2 regions of the Euryhalocaulis sp. genome follow, and region 2 is predicted to be linked to the other one. Evidence: predicted binding sites of a transcription regulator. Region 2 holds the regulator's gene; the other holds the start of a gene.
What was found. The regulator HrcA, encoded in region 2, represses chaperone genes, less so after heat shock. The targets are predictions, from matches to a motif close to GTTAGCANTCNNNNNNNNNGANTGCTAAC.
Positions count from the first base shown of each region.

Region 1: a site for HrcA is predicted at 1,090-1,118, ahead of groES (co-chaperone GroES). Genes of this name have one in related genera too.

Region 1 covers NZ_JACESD010000023.1:803-8,801, forward strand. The annotation lists gene lpdA (dihydrolipoyl dehydrogenase) at 1-907, shown strand, start outside; gene groES (co-chaperone GroES) at 1,179-1,472, shown strand; gene groL (chaperonin GroEL) at 1,564-3,213, shown strand; gene H2040_RS07780 (TonB-dependent siderophore receptor) at 3,434-5,539, shown strand; gene H2040_RS07785 (hypothetical protein) at 5,543-6,151, shown strand; gene H2040_RS07790 (PepSY-associated TM helix domain-containing protein) at 6,157-7,662, shown strand; gene H2040_RS07795 (DUF2141 domain-containing protein) at 7,721-7,999, opposite strand, start outside.
Region 2 covers NZ_JACESD010000063.1:5,709-13,707, reverse strand. The annotation lists gene H2040_RS13195 (hypothetical protein) at 1-920, shown strand, start outside; gene H2040_RS13190 (alpha-ketoglutarate-dependent dioxygenase AlkB family protein) at 930-1,550, shown strand; gene H2040_RS13185 (YMGG-like glycine zipper-containing protein) at 1,698-2,048, shown strand; gene H2040_RS13180 (DUF2061 domain-containing protein) at 2,179-2,394, shown strand; gene grpE (nucleotide exchange factor GrpE) at 2,391-3,047, opposite strand; gene hrcA (heat-inducible transcriptional repressor HrcA) at 3,040-4,104, opposite strand; gene rph (ribonuclease PH) at 4,230-4,943, shown strand; gene H2040_RS13160 (helix-turn-helix domain-containing protein) at 4,947-5,207, opposite strand; gene H2040_RS13155 (DUF2975 domain-containing protein) at 5,220-5,747, opposite strand; gene rdgB (RdgB/HAM1 family non-canonical purine NTP pyrophosphatase) at 5,854-6,462, shown strand; gene bla (subclass B1 metallo-beta-lactamase) at 6,459-7,190, shown strand; gene hemW (radical SAM family heme chaperone HemW) at 7,187-7,999, shown strand, end outside.

The DNA.
Region 1 (7,999 bases), on a different contig from region 2:
CGATCAGGCCATCGCGCTGGACAATGTGCCGGACAAGCTGGTCGTCGTCGGCGCCGGCATTATCGGGCTTGAGCTTGGCTCGGTCTGGCGGCGTCTGGGCGCGGAAGTCACGGTCGTTGAATATCTCGACCGCATCCTGCCGGGCGTCGATTCCGAGCTCGCCAAGACCGCCCAGCGCACGTTCAAGAAACAGGGCATCGAGTTCAAGCTGGGTCAGAAAGTGACCGGCGTGGAGAAGGGCAAGCGCCTTTCCGTGAATATCGAGCTCGCCAAGGGCGGCGACAAGGAAACCATCGAGGCCGACACGGTTCTGGTCGCCATCGGCCGCCGTCCCTTCACCGAGGGTCTGGGCCTGGACAAGGCCGGCGTGAAGACCGACGAGCGCGGCTTCATCGTCAATGACGGCCTGAAGACCAGCGTCGAGAATATCTGGGTGATCGGCGACTGCACCACCGGCGCCATGCTGGCCCACAAGGCCGAGGAAGAGGGCGTCGCCGCGGCGGAGCTGATCGCCGGCCAGCCGGGCCATGTCGACCACAACCTGATCCCGGGCGTCGTCTATACGAACCCGGAGATCGCCTGGGTCGGCAAGACGGAAGACCAGTTGAAGGAAGAGGGCGTGGACTACGCCGTCGGCAAATTCCCGATGCAGGCCAATTCCCGCGCCCGCACCAACCACACGACCGAAGGCATGGTGAAGGTCCTGGCCGACAAGAAGACCGACACGGTTCTGGGCGTCCACCTGATCTGCGTCGGCGCCGGGGAGCTGGTGGCCGAGGCTGCGCTCGCCATGTCGTTCGGCGCGGCGTCAGAGGACATCGCCCGCACCTGCCACGCCCACCCGACCATGTCGGAGGCCGTGCGCCAGGCGGCCATGGGCGTCGAAGGCTGGACGATGCAGGCCTGACGCGCTTCCAGGGTTCAAACAGAAAAGGGCAGGGTTTCCCTGCCCTTTTCATATCCGGCGCGGGCGGCAATGGCATCACCACGCCAATCGCCGCAACGATTCTAAACCCTTGCCGCAAAAGCGAAAAAATCATCCGCCGGAATCTCTTGACGATCCCCGGCTTCGCCCCTACCTAGCCCTCTGTTAGCAGCCGGGATCATAGAGTGCTAACGGCGCTCACCGGCTCACGAAAAACGCTAAGTCTCAATATTACGGGAGCAGAGGTAATCCGATGAATTTTCGTCCGCTGCATGACCGCGTGCTGGTGAAGCGCGTGGAGGAAGAGCAAACCACCAAGGGCGGGATCATCATTCCCGACACCGCCAAGGAAAAGCCGCAGGAAGGCGAAGTTGTCGCCGTCGGCGCAGGCGCGCGTGACGACAAGGGCGAACTGATCGCCCCGGACGTCAAGACGGGGGACCGCATCCTGTTCGGCAAGTGGTCGGGCACGGAAATCACGATCGACGGCGACGAGCTGTTGATCATGAAGGAATCCGACATCCTCGGCGTCATGAACGCCGGCTAGAAACCGCTTCGCAAAAGGCCATCCGGCCGCAAGCGGTTTTTTTGATACCCGAACAAAACGCACGAATTAGAAAACAAGAGGAACTCACGAAATGGCTGCCAAAGAAGTTCATTTCGGCTCCGACGCCCGCAATCGCATGCTCAAGGGCGTCGATATTCTGGCCGATGCCGTGAAAGTCACGCTGGGCCCGAAAGGCCGCAACGTCATCATCGAAAAATCCTTCGGCGCGCCGCGCTCCACCAAGGACGGCGTCTCCGTCGCGAAGGAAATCGAGCTTGAGGACAAGTTCGAGAACATGGGCGCCCAGCTTCTGCGCGAAGTTGCGTCCCGCACCAATGACGAAGCCGGCGACGGCACCACGACCGCCACGGTCTTGGGCCAGTCCATCGTCCGCGAAGGCATGAAATCCGTGGCCGCGGGCATGAACCCGATGGACCTCAAGCGCGGCATCGATGCTGCGGTGAAGAAGGTCGTCGAGGACATCAAGTCCCACGCCAACAAGATCTCCGGCTCCGAGGAAATCGCCCAGGTCGGCTCCATCTCCGCCAATGGCGACCGCGAAATTGGCGACATGATCGCCAAGGCCATGGGCAAGGTCGGCAATGAAGGCGTGATCACGGTTGAGGAAGCCAAGTCTCTCGAGACCGAGCTGGAAGTCGTCGAAGGCATGCAGTTCGACCGCGGCTACCTGTCCCCGTATTTCGTCACCGACTCCGAGAAAATGGTGGCCAATCTCGAGGATCCGATGATCCTGCTGCACGAGAAGAAGCTCTCTTCCCTGCAGCCGATGCTGCCGATCCTGGAATCGGTCGTTCAGTCGGGCCGTCCCCTGCTGATCATCGCCGAGGACATTGAAGGCGAAGCCCTGGCCACCCTGGTGGTCAACAAGCTGCGCGGCGGCCTGAAGGTCGCGGCCGTCAAGGCTCCGGGCTTCGGCGAGCGCCGCAAGGCCATGCTGGAAGACATCGCCACCCTGACCGGCGGTGAAGTCATCAGCGAAGATCTCGGCATCAAGCTGGAGAACGTCACGACCGAGATGCTCGGCACGGCCAAGAAAGTTACCATCACCAAGGACGACACCACGATCGTTGACGGCGCTGGCGACAAGGACGCGATCGAGGCGCGCACCAACCAGATCCGCGCGCAGATCGAGGACACGTCCTCCGATTACGACAAGGAAAAGCTGCAGGAACGTCTGGCCAAGCTGGCCGGCGGCGTTGCGGTCATCCGTGTTGGCGGCGCGACCGAGATGGAAGTGAAAGAGAAGAAGGACCGGGTCGACGACGCGCTGAACGCCACGCGCGCAGCCGTCGAGGAAGGCATCGTGCCGGGCGGCGGCGTCGCCCTGCTGAAGGCCTCCAAGATCCTGGAAGACTTCACCGGCGAAAACCCGGACCAGGACGCGGGCATCCAGATCATCCGCCGCGCCCTGCAGGCCCCGATCCGTCAGATCTCGGCCAACTCCGGCGTCGAAGGCTCCATCGTTGTCGGCAAGCTGCTGGAAAATGATGACTACAAGTTCGGCTTTGACGCCCAGCTTGAAGAGTACAAGGACCTGATCGCCGCGGGCATTATCGACCCGGCGAAAGTCGTCCGTCATGCTCTGCAGGACGCCGCGTCGGTCGCGGGCCTGTTCATCACGACCGAGGCCGCTATTGGCGAAGCGCCGAAGAAGGAGAAATCCGGCGGCGGCGCGCCCGACATGGGCGACATGGGCGGAATGGGCGGCATGGGCTTCTAAGTCCAGCCACCTTCAAAGCCTTACGCTTCAAAGGGAAGGGCGGCTCCATCGGGGCCGCCCTTTTCCTATGCGCCTGTCATTTTCTTCGCATCAGCAGCATTTTCTTGTTGAGAATGCCTTGCAATAACAGACTGCCCCCGATATGAGGCAAATGAGAATTATTCGCAAATAGCGCGGCCGCCCGGTTTCGCGCTGATCACGTTCGGGGGACTTGTTTTTCGTGAAGATTTCATCTGTTTCATGGGGCGCGCTGGCGCTCGCCCTGGCGGCCGGCAACGCCGCATTCGCGCAATCGGTAGATAACGAAAATGAAGACAGCGCCACGGCGGTCGATGAAGTCGTCGTCACCGGCATGCTGTCCCAGTTCGGCGTTACCAAGTCCAACACGCCGATCCTTGAGACCGCCCGTTCGGTCTCGGTCGAAACCGAAGAAATGTTCCGCGCCAAGGGCGCGCTGACGCTGGATGACGCGCTGACCTACACGGCCGGCGTCTCGGGCGACACCTACGGGTTCGCCACGCGCGGCGACTTCGCCACGGTGCGCGGTCTCGACGTGCCGGAATACCGCGACAACATCCAGGTCCTGTTCGGCTTCTACAACAACACCCGCTCCGACATTTACATGCTGGAGCAGGTGGAGGTCCTGAAAGGCCCGGCCTCGGTTCTTTACGGGCGCGGTTCTCCGGGCGGCATTGTGAATGTGGTGTCCAAGATCGCCAATCCGGAACCCCGCCGCGAGCTGGTCGTGGAATATGGCTCCTATGACCGTTTCCAGGTCGGCGCGGACATCAACGGCCCGCTGTTTGGCGATAATAGCGGCCTCTCGGGCCGCGTCGTGGCGCTCTATCGCGACTCCGACACCCAGATCGATTACGTCAACGATGACTCCATGGTCATCTCGCCCTCCCTGACCTGGCAGCCCGCCCCGTCCACGCGCTTTACCGTGCTGGCCGAATTCCAGGAATCGGAATCCGACACGGCCGGCCAGTTCCTGCCGCTGACCGGCACCTATCTCGAGAGCGCCAGCGGCGAGGAGATTGAGCCCTCCACCTATCTCGGCCATCCCGATTTCAACAAATACGACACCGACTCGGTCTCCCTGACCCTGATGGGCAGCCATGAGCTGAACGAGATTTTCTCGGTCGAGGGGACGGCCCGCTACAAGAACGGCATGGCCGATTACAGCCAGCGCTGGGTCAGCTTCGCCGGGGCCGGCGTTCCGCGCATCGACGCCGCCGGAAACGGCCTTAGCACCTGGTATGCGGGCGACGCCTCGTCCCAGCAGCTTTCCGCCGATGTGCGGCTGCGGGCGCAGTTCCAGACCGGCATGATCCGGCATGAACTTCTGGCCGGGGTGAACGCGCAGGACGTCCAGACCGACAGCGATGTCGGCTATTATTTTGGCGAGGTCATAAACGTCTTCAATCCCGTTTATGGCCCGCTCTCAGAGGCGGTGAAGAACCTGAAACCGGTCGACACGCCGCCCTCCACGACGGAAGACCTGGGCGTTTACATAAACGACCAGGTCTCCATCGGGAATCTGTTCCTGAACGGCGGCGTGCGCTTCGACACGGTTGAAAGCGACAACGGCTCAGCCACCCAGGAAGACGACGCCACCAGCTTCTCGGTCGGCGCGATCTACAAGTTCGACATGGGCCTGTCGCCCTATCTCAGCTACGCCGAATCCTTCGAGCCGGTTCTGGGCGTCGATACGGTCACCGGCGATAATCTGAAGCCGCAGGAAGGCCGCCAGTACGAGGCGGGCCTGAAATACCAGCCGCCGGGCACGCGCACCTATATCACCGCGGCGTATTTCGACATCGAACAGTCCAACCTGTCGAACCCCGCCGCCCTGCCGACCGCCCCCTCGCAACAGGAGGGCGTGGCCAAGATCACCGGGTTCGAACTGGAAGCCCTGACGACGCTGGGCGACTGGTATCTGGAAGGCAATTTCAGCGCCCTGGATACCGAGGATCCGAACGGCGTCCCGCTCTCCAGCATCCCGGAGACGCAGGCCTCCGCCTGGGCGATGTATCAGCCGGAAGCCGGCCCCCTGGCCAATTTCCGCGCCGGGTTCGGCCTGCGCTATGCCGGCGAGAACGAGAGCAACGGCATCAACCCGTTCACCGGAGAGCGCGTGCAGATCGTCAATGACTCCTACACGGTCGCGGACGCCATGATCGGCTACCGCGCCGTAGGCTGGGACTTCACGGTCAATGCCCGCAATCTCGCCGACAAGGAATATTTCGCCACTTGCCTTGCCCGCGGCGACTGCTTCCCGGGCGAGGGGCGCACCGTTGTCGCCCGTCTGGCGAAGCGGTTCTAGGCGATGCTGCCCGGCGCGCTTCCCTCCCCTGGTCTGGCGCTGGCTGGAACGGCCATGATCGCGGCGGGCCTCTACCTGCTGCGGCGGGCGTGGCGGCGGCGCGCAGGCAATCGCGGTCCATCCATCCTTGGCGGATGGGCCCTCCTTGCGGGGGCGATGGTTCCCTGGTCTGCCTTGGGCGGGCCGGACCGGGGAATCATTCTCGGCATCCTGGCGGCGTGCGTCATCGCGCTGGCCGCCGTCACGGTCAGTATCGTCATGCCGGCAAAGCGCCGGAAACCGCGAGAGCCCTCCGCGGCGGAGGAAATTTCCCCCGGCCGAATGTCATGGCGCACGCCGCTTCGCATCACCTATGTCACGCTGCTGACCGGCCCGCTGGCCGGCGCGGCGGCGATCCTGCTGACCATCTCGTTTTATCGTTTCCTGACCGGCGCCGGCGTCGGCGCGGCCGATACCGGGGCGGCGGCCTTCATCTTCGCGGTCACCGCATGGGCCGCGCTGGCCTCATGGGTCGCGATGGATAACAGTCTTGTGCGCAAGAGCGCGCTCGTGGCCGCTTTCGCCGCGATCAGCGCCGCGCACATATTCCTGCTGCCCGGGGGAGGGGCTTGATCCCGATGGCTAAGACAATCTGGCCGAAAATGGCCCCGGGCTTCGTCGCAAAAGCCCTTTCCGGGCACATGGCGATCGGCGTCGCCGTCTCCGCGCTGCTCTATATCCTGACGATCAGCGGCACGCTGCTGGTCTTCCATCAGGAACTGGAGCGATGGGAGCAACCGGGCGCGCCGGAGATCGCCGCCCTGTCCCCGGACGCGGCCGAACGCGCCGCCCAGGCCATTATCGACCGTCAGGGCCAGTCCACCACCCACCTCTATGTCGGCCTTCCCACGGCGGAATTTCCCCGCTCCGTCATCACCACCGATCACGGCGCGGCCTTCGCCAATAGCGATGGCTCGCTCGCCGGGCGGGAGCATTTTCCCTGGACCCAGTTCGTGCTGGACATGCACTACTACCTGCACATTCCGGGCGTGCTGGGCCTGACCATTGTGGGTATTCTGGGCGTGATGATGGTCGCCATGGCGATGACCGGCTTTCTGGCCCATCCGCGCATCCTGAAAGACGCTTTCTCCATGCGCTTGGGGCGCGGACGGCTGACCCAGGCGGATCTGCATAACCGGCTCAGCGTCTGGACAGCGCCGTTCCACATCGCCGTCTCCGCGACCGGGGCCATTCTCGGCCTCGCCTCCATCGTGGCGTTCGGCATTGCGCTGGCCAATTTCAACGGCGACACGGGAAAGGTGTTCGAACCGGTCTTCGGGTCCGAGCCGCCGCCCGACGAAAGCCCGGCGCAACTGGCCGATGTTTCCGCCGCGCTCGGCCATTTCGAAGCGCAGGGCCACAACGCCATCCCGACCTATGTGATCGTCCACGACCCGCAGACGGCGGGCCAGCATATCCAGATCATCGCCGAACATCCCGACCGGGTGATTTTCGGGGAATATTACAATTACAACGCCGCGGGCGAGTTCCAGAGCACGACCGGCATGTCGGACGGCGCCATCGGCCAGCAAGTCTCCGCATCCCTCTATCAGCTCCATTTCGGCTCCTTCGGCGGTATCCCGGTGAAGGCGATATATGTCCTGCTGGGACTGGCGCTGGCCGTCATCATTGCCAGCGGCATGCGCATCTATTTTCTCAAACGCGCGGAGAAGGGCCGTCCGGCGGTTCGTCTGGATTGCGCCTGGACGGCCATTGTCTGGGGCATGCCCGCCGCGCTGGGATTCGCCTATCTGGGCAATGCCGCCGCCGGGCTTGAGGGCGGCGCGCTGACCGCCATTTTCTGGCTTTCCCTGATGGTCTTCATCATCGCGGCCATGGTCGCGGCCCGTCCGGACGCGGTTTCGCGGATTGCCCGCGCCGGGTCGGGCGGTCTCGTCATTCTCGCCGCGCTGGTCCACGCCGTCCGTCATGGCGGATCATTCGACGCGCCGGCGGCCTTCTGGGTGACGGCGATCTTCCTGCTCACCGGGCTGGCGCTGGCGGTTTCCGCCTCCGGCTCGCTGCGCTCCCGCCTCTCCGCCCTGCCGCCGCGGCGGGCTGAGGAATCCCCGCGGGCAAACTGACAGGAAAAAGGGCGGCGGAAGACCCGCCGCCCTTTGCCTTTTGTGGAAAGCGCTCGCCCTATTCGGGATAGCTCATGTCCAGCGAGACCGCCTGCGCGCCTTCCTGGACGGTGAAGCGGGCGTCGGAGAATTGCGGCGGGCGGTTCATCTTCACCTCGCCGCTCATCGCCCAGCCTTCCTGCGGCAGATATTGCTCGCTCAAATCCATCTTCCAGTCGCCATTGGCGTCATGGAGAATGGAAAGGGCGTACTCACCCGCCGGCACGTCCTTCAGCGTCGTGGTCAGCGTTCCAGCCTGCGCGCCGTCCAGCATGTCCGAAGCGGCGTATTCCCGCGT
Region 2 (7,999 bases):
CCCACAAACAGGTCAATCTGCGCATCGTGAAGCAGGACCGGCTACAGGCCGGGTGCGCGGGGGCGGATTCCTTTGTCCTCGGAAACTCCCGCGCAACAGCCTACGAAACCGCCGCCCTGGAGGAGATCTATGGCGGCCGCTTCTACAGCCTGAACATTCCCGCCGACACCTGGCGCGGCATAGAGCTGCGGGCGTTATGGCTGATCGAACATTGCGGCCCGGCCCGGCTGGTCGTGTCCATGAGTCCGATGGGCTTCCGCTACGGCTTCTTTGACGAATCCTACGCCCGGATGGAGCCGGCGGCGATTTCCGGGCGGGCCGACTGGCTTGTCCGCGCCGACTTTCTCCGCGCGCCCGTGTCGGCCCTGTTCACCAACGCCGCGAGCGAAGGGCAATTCCTCTACGACCCCGAAACGGGCCACTGGCAGTATCCTGCGATCGAGGCCCGCCGCGCGGCGGGGGAGCCGTTTGCCGGCGTGGATCAGTGTGCGTTGCGCGGTGTCCGCAAATACCGGCCCAAACGTTACGCCGGCCAGAAACGCGCCATCGCCCGCATCCGCGACGCGGCTAGCGCCGCCGGCGTGGACGCGGTTTTCGTGGTGGAGCCGCTCAGCGCCACGATCCTCACCCGCATGGATGTTGAAACCTATACTGGCTGGCTGGCGGACGTCGCGCCGGCCGCCCCGGAACTGGTCTTTCTTGGCGGGTTTCACGATTTCACGCTGGACGGGCTGAATTACTGGGACCAGACCCATTTCCGGCCCGGCCCCACCACGGCGCTCCTGCATCAGGCGCTGCAAAATCGCGACGGCCCCATGGTCGGCGTCTGGTCGCGTCCCCATTATGACCGTCTGACCGGCATCGTGGCGGCCAATTACGCCGGCCACGCCTATCTCTGCGACGGAAAAAGCGGCGGCTGAGCGGATATCATGACTCTGGATGGCGGCGACGGCTTCAAATATCTGCCCGGCCATTTCGACCGCGCGGCGCAGGAAAGCCTTGTCGAAACGGTCCGCGCCGGGGTCGAGGCCGCGCCGCTTTACCGCCCCTCAATGCCGCGCACGGGGCAGAAGCTCTCCGTCCGCATGACCAATTTCGGTCCGCTGGGCTGGGTCACAGACCAGAAGGACGGCTATCGCTATGAACCCGCCCACCCGGTTACCGGCGGCCCCTGGCCCGCCATGCCCGCCGTCATGCTGGACCTGTGGCGGACGGTCACCGACTATCCGGCGCCGCCGGAAGCCTGTCTGGTGAATTTCTATGATCCGGACGCCCGGATGGGTCTGCACATCGACTGGGACGAGGAAGCGGCCAACGCCCCGGTCGTCTCGGTCAGCCTCGGCGATGACGCCCTGTTCCGTCTGGGCGGGCCGCAGCGCAAGGGCAAGACGCGTTCGCTGCGTCTGAAATCGGGCGACGTCGTCGTTCTGGGCGGCGCATCGCGGCGTTTCTATCATGGCGTGGACCGCATCTATCCGGGCACCAGCGCGCTATTGCCCCGGGGCGGCCGCATCAATCTCACGCTCCGCCGGGTGACGCTTCCGGACTGAACGGAAGCTGCGCCGGCGCTTCAGCCTGAGTTCATGCCCGGCGTGACAGGGTTGCAACGTATCCGGCGGACCGGCGCCTGTGCGGGAACCGGCTTATCTCCCGCGCGTTTGCCCCCGTCACGAGCGTTGATGAAAGGAATAAACGTCATGTACGCCAAGATTTCACTCCTTGCCGCCGCGGGTCTTCTTGCTGCGGCATGCACGAGCACCGGCAATGTTGAACGCAACGCCATCGGCGGCGCGGCCCTTGGCGGCATCGCCGGCGCGGCCATCGGCAACAATGTCGGCGACGGCGACGCCCAGCGCGGCGCGGCGATCGGCGCGGCGGTTGGCGGCGCGGCCGGCGCCTATAAAGGCTATCGCGAAGACCAGCGCGTCCAGGGCCGTCAGGGCCCCAATGGCGGCGACCTCTATTATGATGAGCGCGCCCGCCGCTATTTCTATGTCGATCGCGACGGCTGCACCTATTGGCAGAACGGCCAGTATCGCGGCTGCTAGTCGAAGCGCTCGCACACACACATGAAAACGCGCGGCTCTTGCGGGCCGCGCGTTTTTCTTATGGGCGGAATAGAAATTTCCGATGCCGCAAAGACTTGCGAACGGCTAGTTGAGAATTATTCTCAACTTCATGTTCAGGTTCGATGCAGCCCTTCTCAAGACCGGCACCTATGCGCTGATGCATCTCGTCGTTGCGGTGGCCGTGGCGTTTGCGCTGACGCGCAATCTGCACGCCGCCCTCGCCATCGGTTTGCTGGAGCCTTTCGTCCAGACCATCGCCTATACGGTGCATGAGCGGGCGTGGCGCCGCCGGGCGGCCCGCGCCGGGGCGCGGGTATCCGCCTAGACCTTGAAGTCCGTGGTTCCGCCGGTGCTTTCGCCGCCGGGCGCGGTCTGGCCGCTGCCCTGTCCGCCGCCCTGCGGCCCGGTGGACACCGCCACCATCGCCGCGCGCAGCGGGCGCTCGCCCAGCACATAACCCACCTGCATCACCTCCGCGACGCGGCCCGAGGGAACATCGGACGGCATCTGCGTCACCGCCTGATGGCGGTTCGGATCAAAGGCTTCGCCCTTCGGATTTTCCTGTTCGACTCCATGACGCTCGAAAGCGCGCATCAGTTCGCGCTGCGTCATCTCCACGCCGGACAGCAGGTTTTTCGCCAGCTCGGACCGCCCTTCGTCGGACCCTTCCGGCACGCTTTCCAGCGCCCGCGTCAGATTGTCGGCGACCGAGATCAGGTCCGTGGCGAACCGTTCGATGGCGTAGGTGCGCGCCGCCTGCACATCGCGTTCGGCGCGCTTGCGCGTGTTTTCCAGCTCCGCCAGCGCCCGCAGCGCGCGGTCGCGCAAATCCTCGTTCTCCGCCTGCAGCTTGGCCAGCGGGTCATTGGAAGCGTCCAGATCGCCCCCGGCGCTCGCCGCCGCTTCCGCGGCCTCTTCCATCGCTTCGATGTCTTCCGGCGCCGGGCCGGCTTCGTCTTCGCGGTTTTCGTCACTCATTATCCAGCATCCGTCCTACAAGGCGCGCGGTGTAATCGATCATCGGGATCACGCGCGCATAATTCAGGCGCGTGGGACCGACAACCCCCAGCGCGCCGACAACTTTTCTCTCCCGGTTCATATAGGGAGCCACGACCAGGCTCGAACCCGAAAGACTGAATAAGGGATTTTCCGCGCCGATAAAGATGCGCACGCCTTCCGCCTCGCGCGTCTGGTCCAGCAGGGAGATCAGCTCCTCTTTCCGCTCCAGATCGTCAAACAACAGGCGGATCCGCTCCAGATCCTCCGCCGCGCCGAATTCTTCCAGCAGGCGCGACCGGCCCCGCACGATCAGCATGCGCTTGGCCTCGCCCCCGCTCCATTCCGCCAGTCCGGTGGAGACCAGCCGCTCCGCCGCCTCGTCCAGCGCCGCCTGACCGGCGGACAGCTCCTCGCGGATATCCGCCTGCGCCTGCGCCAGCGTGCGTCCCTTCAGCCGCGCGGACAGGTAGTTTCCGGCCTCGACCAGCGCCGACGGCGTCAGGCCCTCGGGCGTGGCCATGATGCGGTTTTCGACATTGCCGTCCTCGAACACCAGCACCGTCATGGTCTGGCCGTTCCCCAGGCTGACGAACTCCACGTGTTTCAGGCCCGCATCGCGCGCCGGCGTGGTGACCAGCCCGGCCCCGCCGGCCAGCCCGGAAACCATCTCGCCCACCGATTCCAGCACCTGGTCCATGGACTGGCCCGCGCCCTTGATGCGCACATCGATCTGGCTCCGCTCGTCCTCGGTCAGGTCGCCGATCTGCAAGAGGCCGTCGACGAACATGCGCAGCCCGGCATGGGTGGGCAGGCGTCCGGCGCTGGCGTGCGGCGCGGTCAGCAGCCCCATCTGCGCCAGGTCCGACATGGTGTTGCGGATGGAGGCGGGCGATAGGCCGATGCTCTGGATGCGCGAAATCGTCCGCGACCCCACCGGCTCGCCGGTCGAGAGATAGGATTCCACGACCTCCCGGAAGATGGTGCGCGCGCGGCTGTCCAGCTCAACGGCGCCGCTCTCTGGTTTCTTCTCATCCATTTCAACACCATAGCTAGGCGAGGCGGGCCGCCTCCGCAATCGGCTCTTGGGCTGGAAGCCGCCCCGCGCTACAGCTTCGCGCAACCTGCCGCCTCAACCCCCCCCGACTAAGGACAAGAGCCGATATGAGACCTCACGACCGTGCGCGCGACGCCCTCCGAGATGTGACGCTGGAGCCCGGCGCGGCGATCTATGCGGAAGGCTCCTGCCTTGCCCGGTTCGGCGGCACGCATGTGCTGTGCGCGGCCAGCGTGGAAAATTCGGTTCCGCCCTGGATGCGCGGCTCGGGCCGCGGCTGGGTGACGGCGGAATACGGCATGCTGCCCCGCGCCACCCATACGCGCGGCCAGCGCGAAGCGGCGCGCGGGAAACAGTCCGGCCGCACGCAGGAAATCCAGCGCCTGATTGGCCGCTCCTTACGCGCCTGTGTCGACCTGCAGGCGCTGGGCGAACGCCAGGTCATTCTCGATTGTGATGTCATTCAGGCCGATGGCGGCACCCGCACCGCGGCCATCACCGGCGCCTGGGTCGCTCTGAAACGCGCCTGTAATTTCCTGATAGAGGAAGGCGTGATGAAGACCGACCCGGTGTTCGATCAGGTGGCGGCCATTTCCTGCGGCGTGGTTGACGACCAGACGCGCCTCGATCTGGAATATGAAGAAGACAGCCGCGCCCAGGCCGACGGCAATTTCGTGCTCTCGGCCTCCGGCGGCATCATCGAGGCGCAGGTCACCGCCGAGGACCGCGCCATCAGCGATGAGGATTTTCAGGAATTGATGCGTCTGGCCAAAACCGGCTGCACGGATCTGTTCGCGTTGCAGAAAGCGGCGCTGGGCTAGGGCCTACTCCGCGGCGTTCTCTGACGCCTTTGCGTCGTTCGCCGCTGTCCCGTCTTCTTCGTCATCGACAAATTGCAGGATGTCGCCGGGCTGGCACTCCAGCTCGCGGCACAGCGCCTCCAGCGTCGTGAAGCGCACGGCTTTGGCCTTGCCGGTTTTCAGAATCGACAGATTGGCCAGCGTCACCCCGACACGGTCGCACAGCTCGGTCAGCGACATACGCCGCTCCAGAAGCACTCGGTCCAGGGTCACTTGAATCGCCATTGCCGTCCTTATCTAGATGGTCAGCTTCTGTTCGTCACGCATGCGCGCGCCCTCGCGGAACACCTCCGCCATAACCATCAGCGTCAACACGGAGAACCAGACGGAGAGGGAAATATCCACGTTCAGATATTCCGCCGGCGTGGAATCCTCCGGCAGGAAATACATCAGCGCCGCCGCGGTTCCGCCCAGCAGGTAGCGCGACAGCTCCCAGACCGCCAGCGCGATCCAGACCACGCGCAGATGAACCGCGTTCTGTTCGACAAACGGGTCGCCCTGGGACAGCGTCGCGAAGATCTTCCGCAGCCGCCCGACAATGATCAGCGCCGCGCCCACCGTGATGAACATGATGGCGTTGGCCAGCACGGCCAGCGCGGGCGACAACTGCTCGACCTCAAGCCCCAGATCGAATCCGAACGACACCAGCAACAGCGCCAGTCCCGCCACGCCGGCGAAGAAAAGCGCGATCCACAGGAAGATACTGAAGATTCTCAGCGCCACGCGCAGTATGGATGCGATAGAGCGGTGTCCGAGCGCTTTCATCTCTCTCCCTTGGCGAACCGGTTTCGTCAAGACTTGTTGTTATTCGATAAACACGTATCGACTTTCGATGAAATCCGCAAGAGCACAATCGCATCAAGGCATTACAATGTTTTCATTCACGAAGATCGTCGTCGCCAGCCACAATGAGGGAAAGGTGCGCGAAATCCGCGATCTCCTTGTTCCGCTGGGCATAGAGACCGTCTCGGCCGGGGAGCTGGGTCTGGACGATCCGGAAGAAACCGAACCGACGTTCGAAGGCAACGCCGCGCTAAAGGCCCGCGCCGCGGCGGAGGCGTCCAGCCTCCCCGCCCTGTCGGATGATTCCGGTCTCGCCGTCGCTGCGCTGGACGGCGCGCCCGGCATCTATTCGGCGCGCTGGGCGGGGGAGCCGCGCGATTTCGGCAGGGCGATGGAGAAGGTCTGGACCGCGATGTCGGAGGCGGAAAGCGATGACCGCGCCGCGAAATTCGTCTGCGTTCTGGCGCTGGCCGAGCCGGGCGGCGTCCATACCTGGCGCGGAGAGGTGGAGGGCGAAATCGTCTGGCCGCCGCGCGGCGGCAAGGGCTTCGGCTATGACCCGATTTTCCAGCCCCCTGGCCGCAAAGAGACCTTCGCCGAGATCGAACCGCAGGAAAAACACGCCATGAGCCACCGCGCCCGCGCCTTTGACAAATTTCTCGCCGCGCTGAAATCCGGCGCGGAGCCGCGCGCATGATCGCCGCCCTCTTTGGCCTGTTCGCCTTCGCCGCCGCCCAGTCCGCCGATCTTCCCGTAGAGCAGGAACTGGACGTGCGCGAGCTGGACGCCGGGGTGTGGATGCACACCTCCTATCGCGACCTGCCCGAATATGGCCGCGTCGGCTCCAACGGCCTGATCGTGGAGCGCGCGGATTCCGTGGTTCTCATCGACACCGCCTGGGGCGAGCCGGCCACCGAAAAGTTGATGGACTGGGTGGCGCGCGAGATCGGCAAGCCCGTGAAGCTGGTCGTCATCACCCATTCGCACGAGGACCGCACGGCCGGACTCCCCGTCACCAAGGCCGCCGGCGCGGCCAGCATTGGTCTCAACAAGACCGCGCAGATCATGATGTCGGAGGGCCGCGGCGGTCTGGACATCGGCGCGGTCGGCAAGAGCTTCGGCATTGATGAGGGCTATGACGGGATGGAGGTCTTCTATCCCGGCCACGGTCACGCGGAGGATAATATCGTCGTCTATGTCCATCGCGCGAACCTGTTGTTCGGCGGCTGCCTGATCCGCGCGGCGGACGCCACGTCCATGGGCAACACCGCCGACGGCAATCTCGAAACCTGGGCCGAGGCCGCCGAAGCTCCGGCAGAGCGCTTCCCGGGGATAGAGGTGATCGTCCCCGGCCACGGCCAACCCGGCGGTCCCGAACTGATGGCGCATACCGCGGAGCTGGCGCGCGCCGCGCTGGATCAGTGACCCGGCCCGCCCTCGGTCTCTATGCGCACTGGCCCTGGTGCGCCCGCATATGCCCCTATTGCGATTTCAACGTCTATCGCGCCAGGGGCGCGGATACGGACGCCATGACCGCCGCCCTGACCGGCCATGTCGGCCTGTGGGCGGAGCATATGGAGCCCCGTCCGCTGGCCAGCCTGCATTTCGGCGGCGGCACTCCTTCGCTGGCCCCGCCTGCGACCATCGCGGCGGTGATCAAGGCCGCCGATGCGCGGTTCGGCTTTGCGCCGGACGCCGAAATCGGCCTTGAAGCCAATCCCGAAGACGCTGACCCGGAACGCTGGCGCGCCTTCCGCGATGCCGGGGTGGAGCGCGTCTCGCTCGGCGTGCAGGCCCTGGACGATGACGCCCTGAAATCTTTGGGGCGCATGCACAGCGCCGATCAGGCGCGGCGCGCCATCGCGCTGGCGCTGGAGATTTTTCCGCGCGTCTCTATCGACCTGATCTATGCCCGCCCGGACCAGACCGCCGAAGCGTGGGAGGCGGAGCTGGAGGAAGCGCTCGGCTTCGGCCTGAAGCATCTCTCCGCCTATCAGCTGACCATTGAACCCGGCACCGCCTTCGAAAAACGCGCCGCGCGCGGTCAACTGGATACGCCTGAAGAAGACAGCGCCGCGCAATTTTATGAGATCACGCAGGAGATTTGCGCCGCGCGCGGCCTGCCCGCCTATGAGGTTTCGAACCACGCCAGCGGCCCGGCGCATCAGAGCCGCCATAACCGCCTCTACTGGACCTCGCAGGACTGGATCGCCATTGGCCCCGGCGGCCATGGC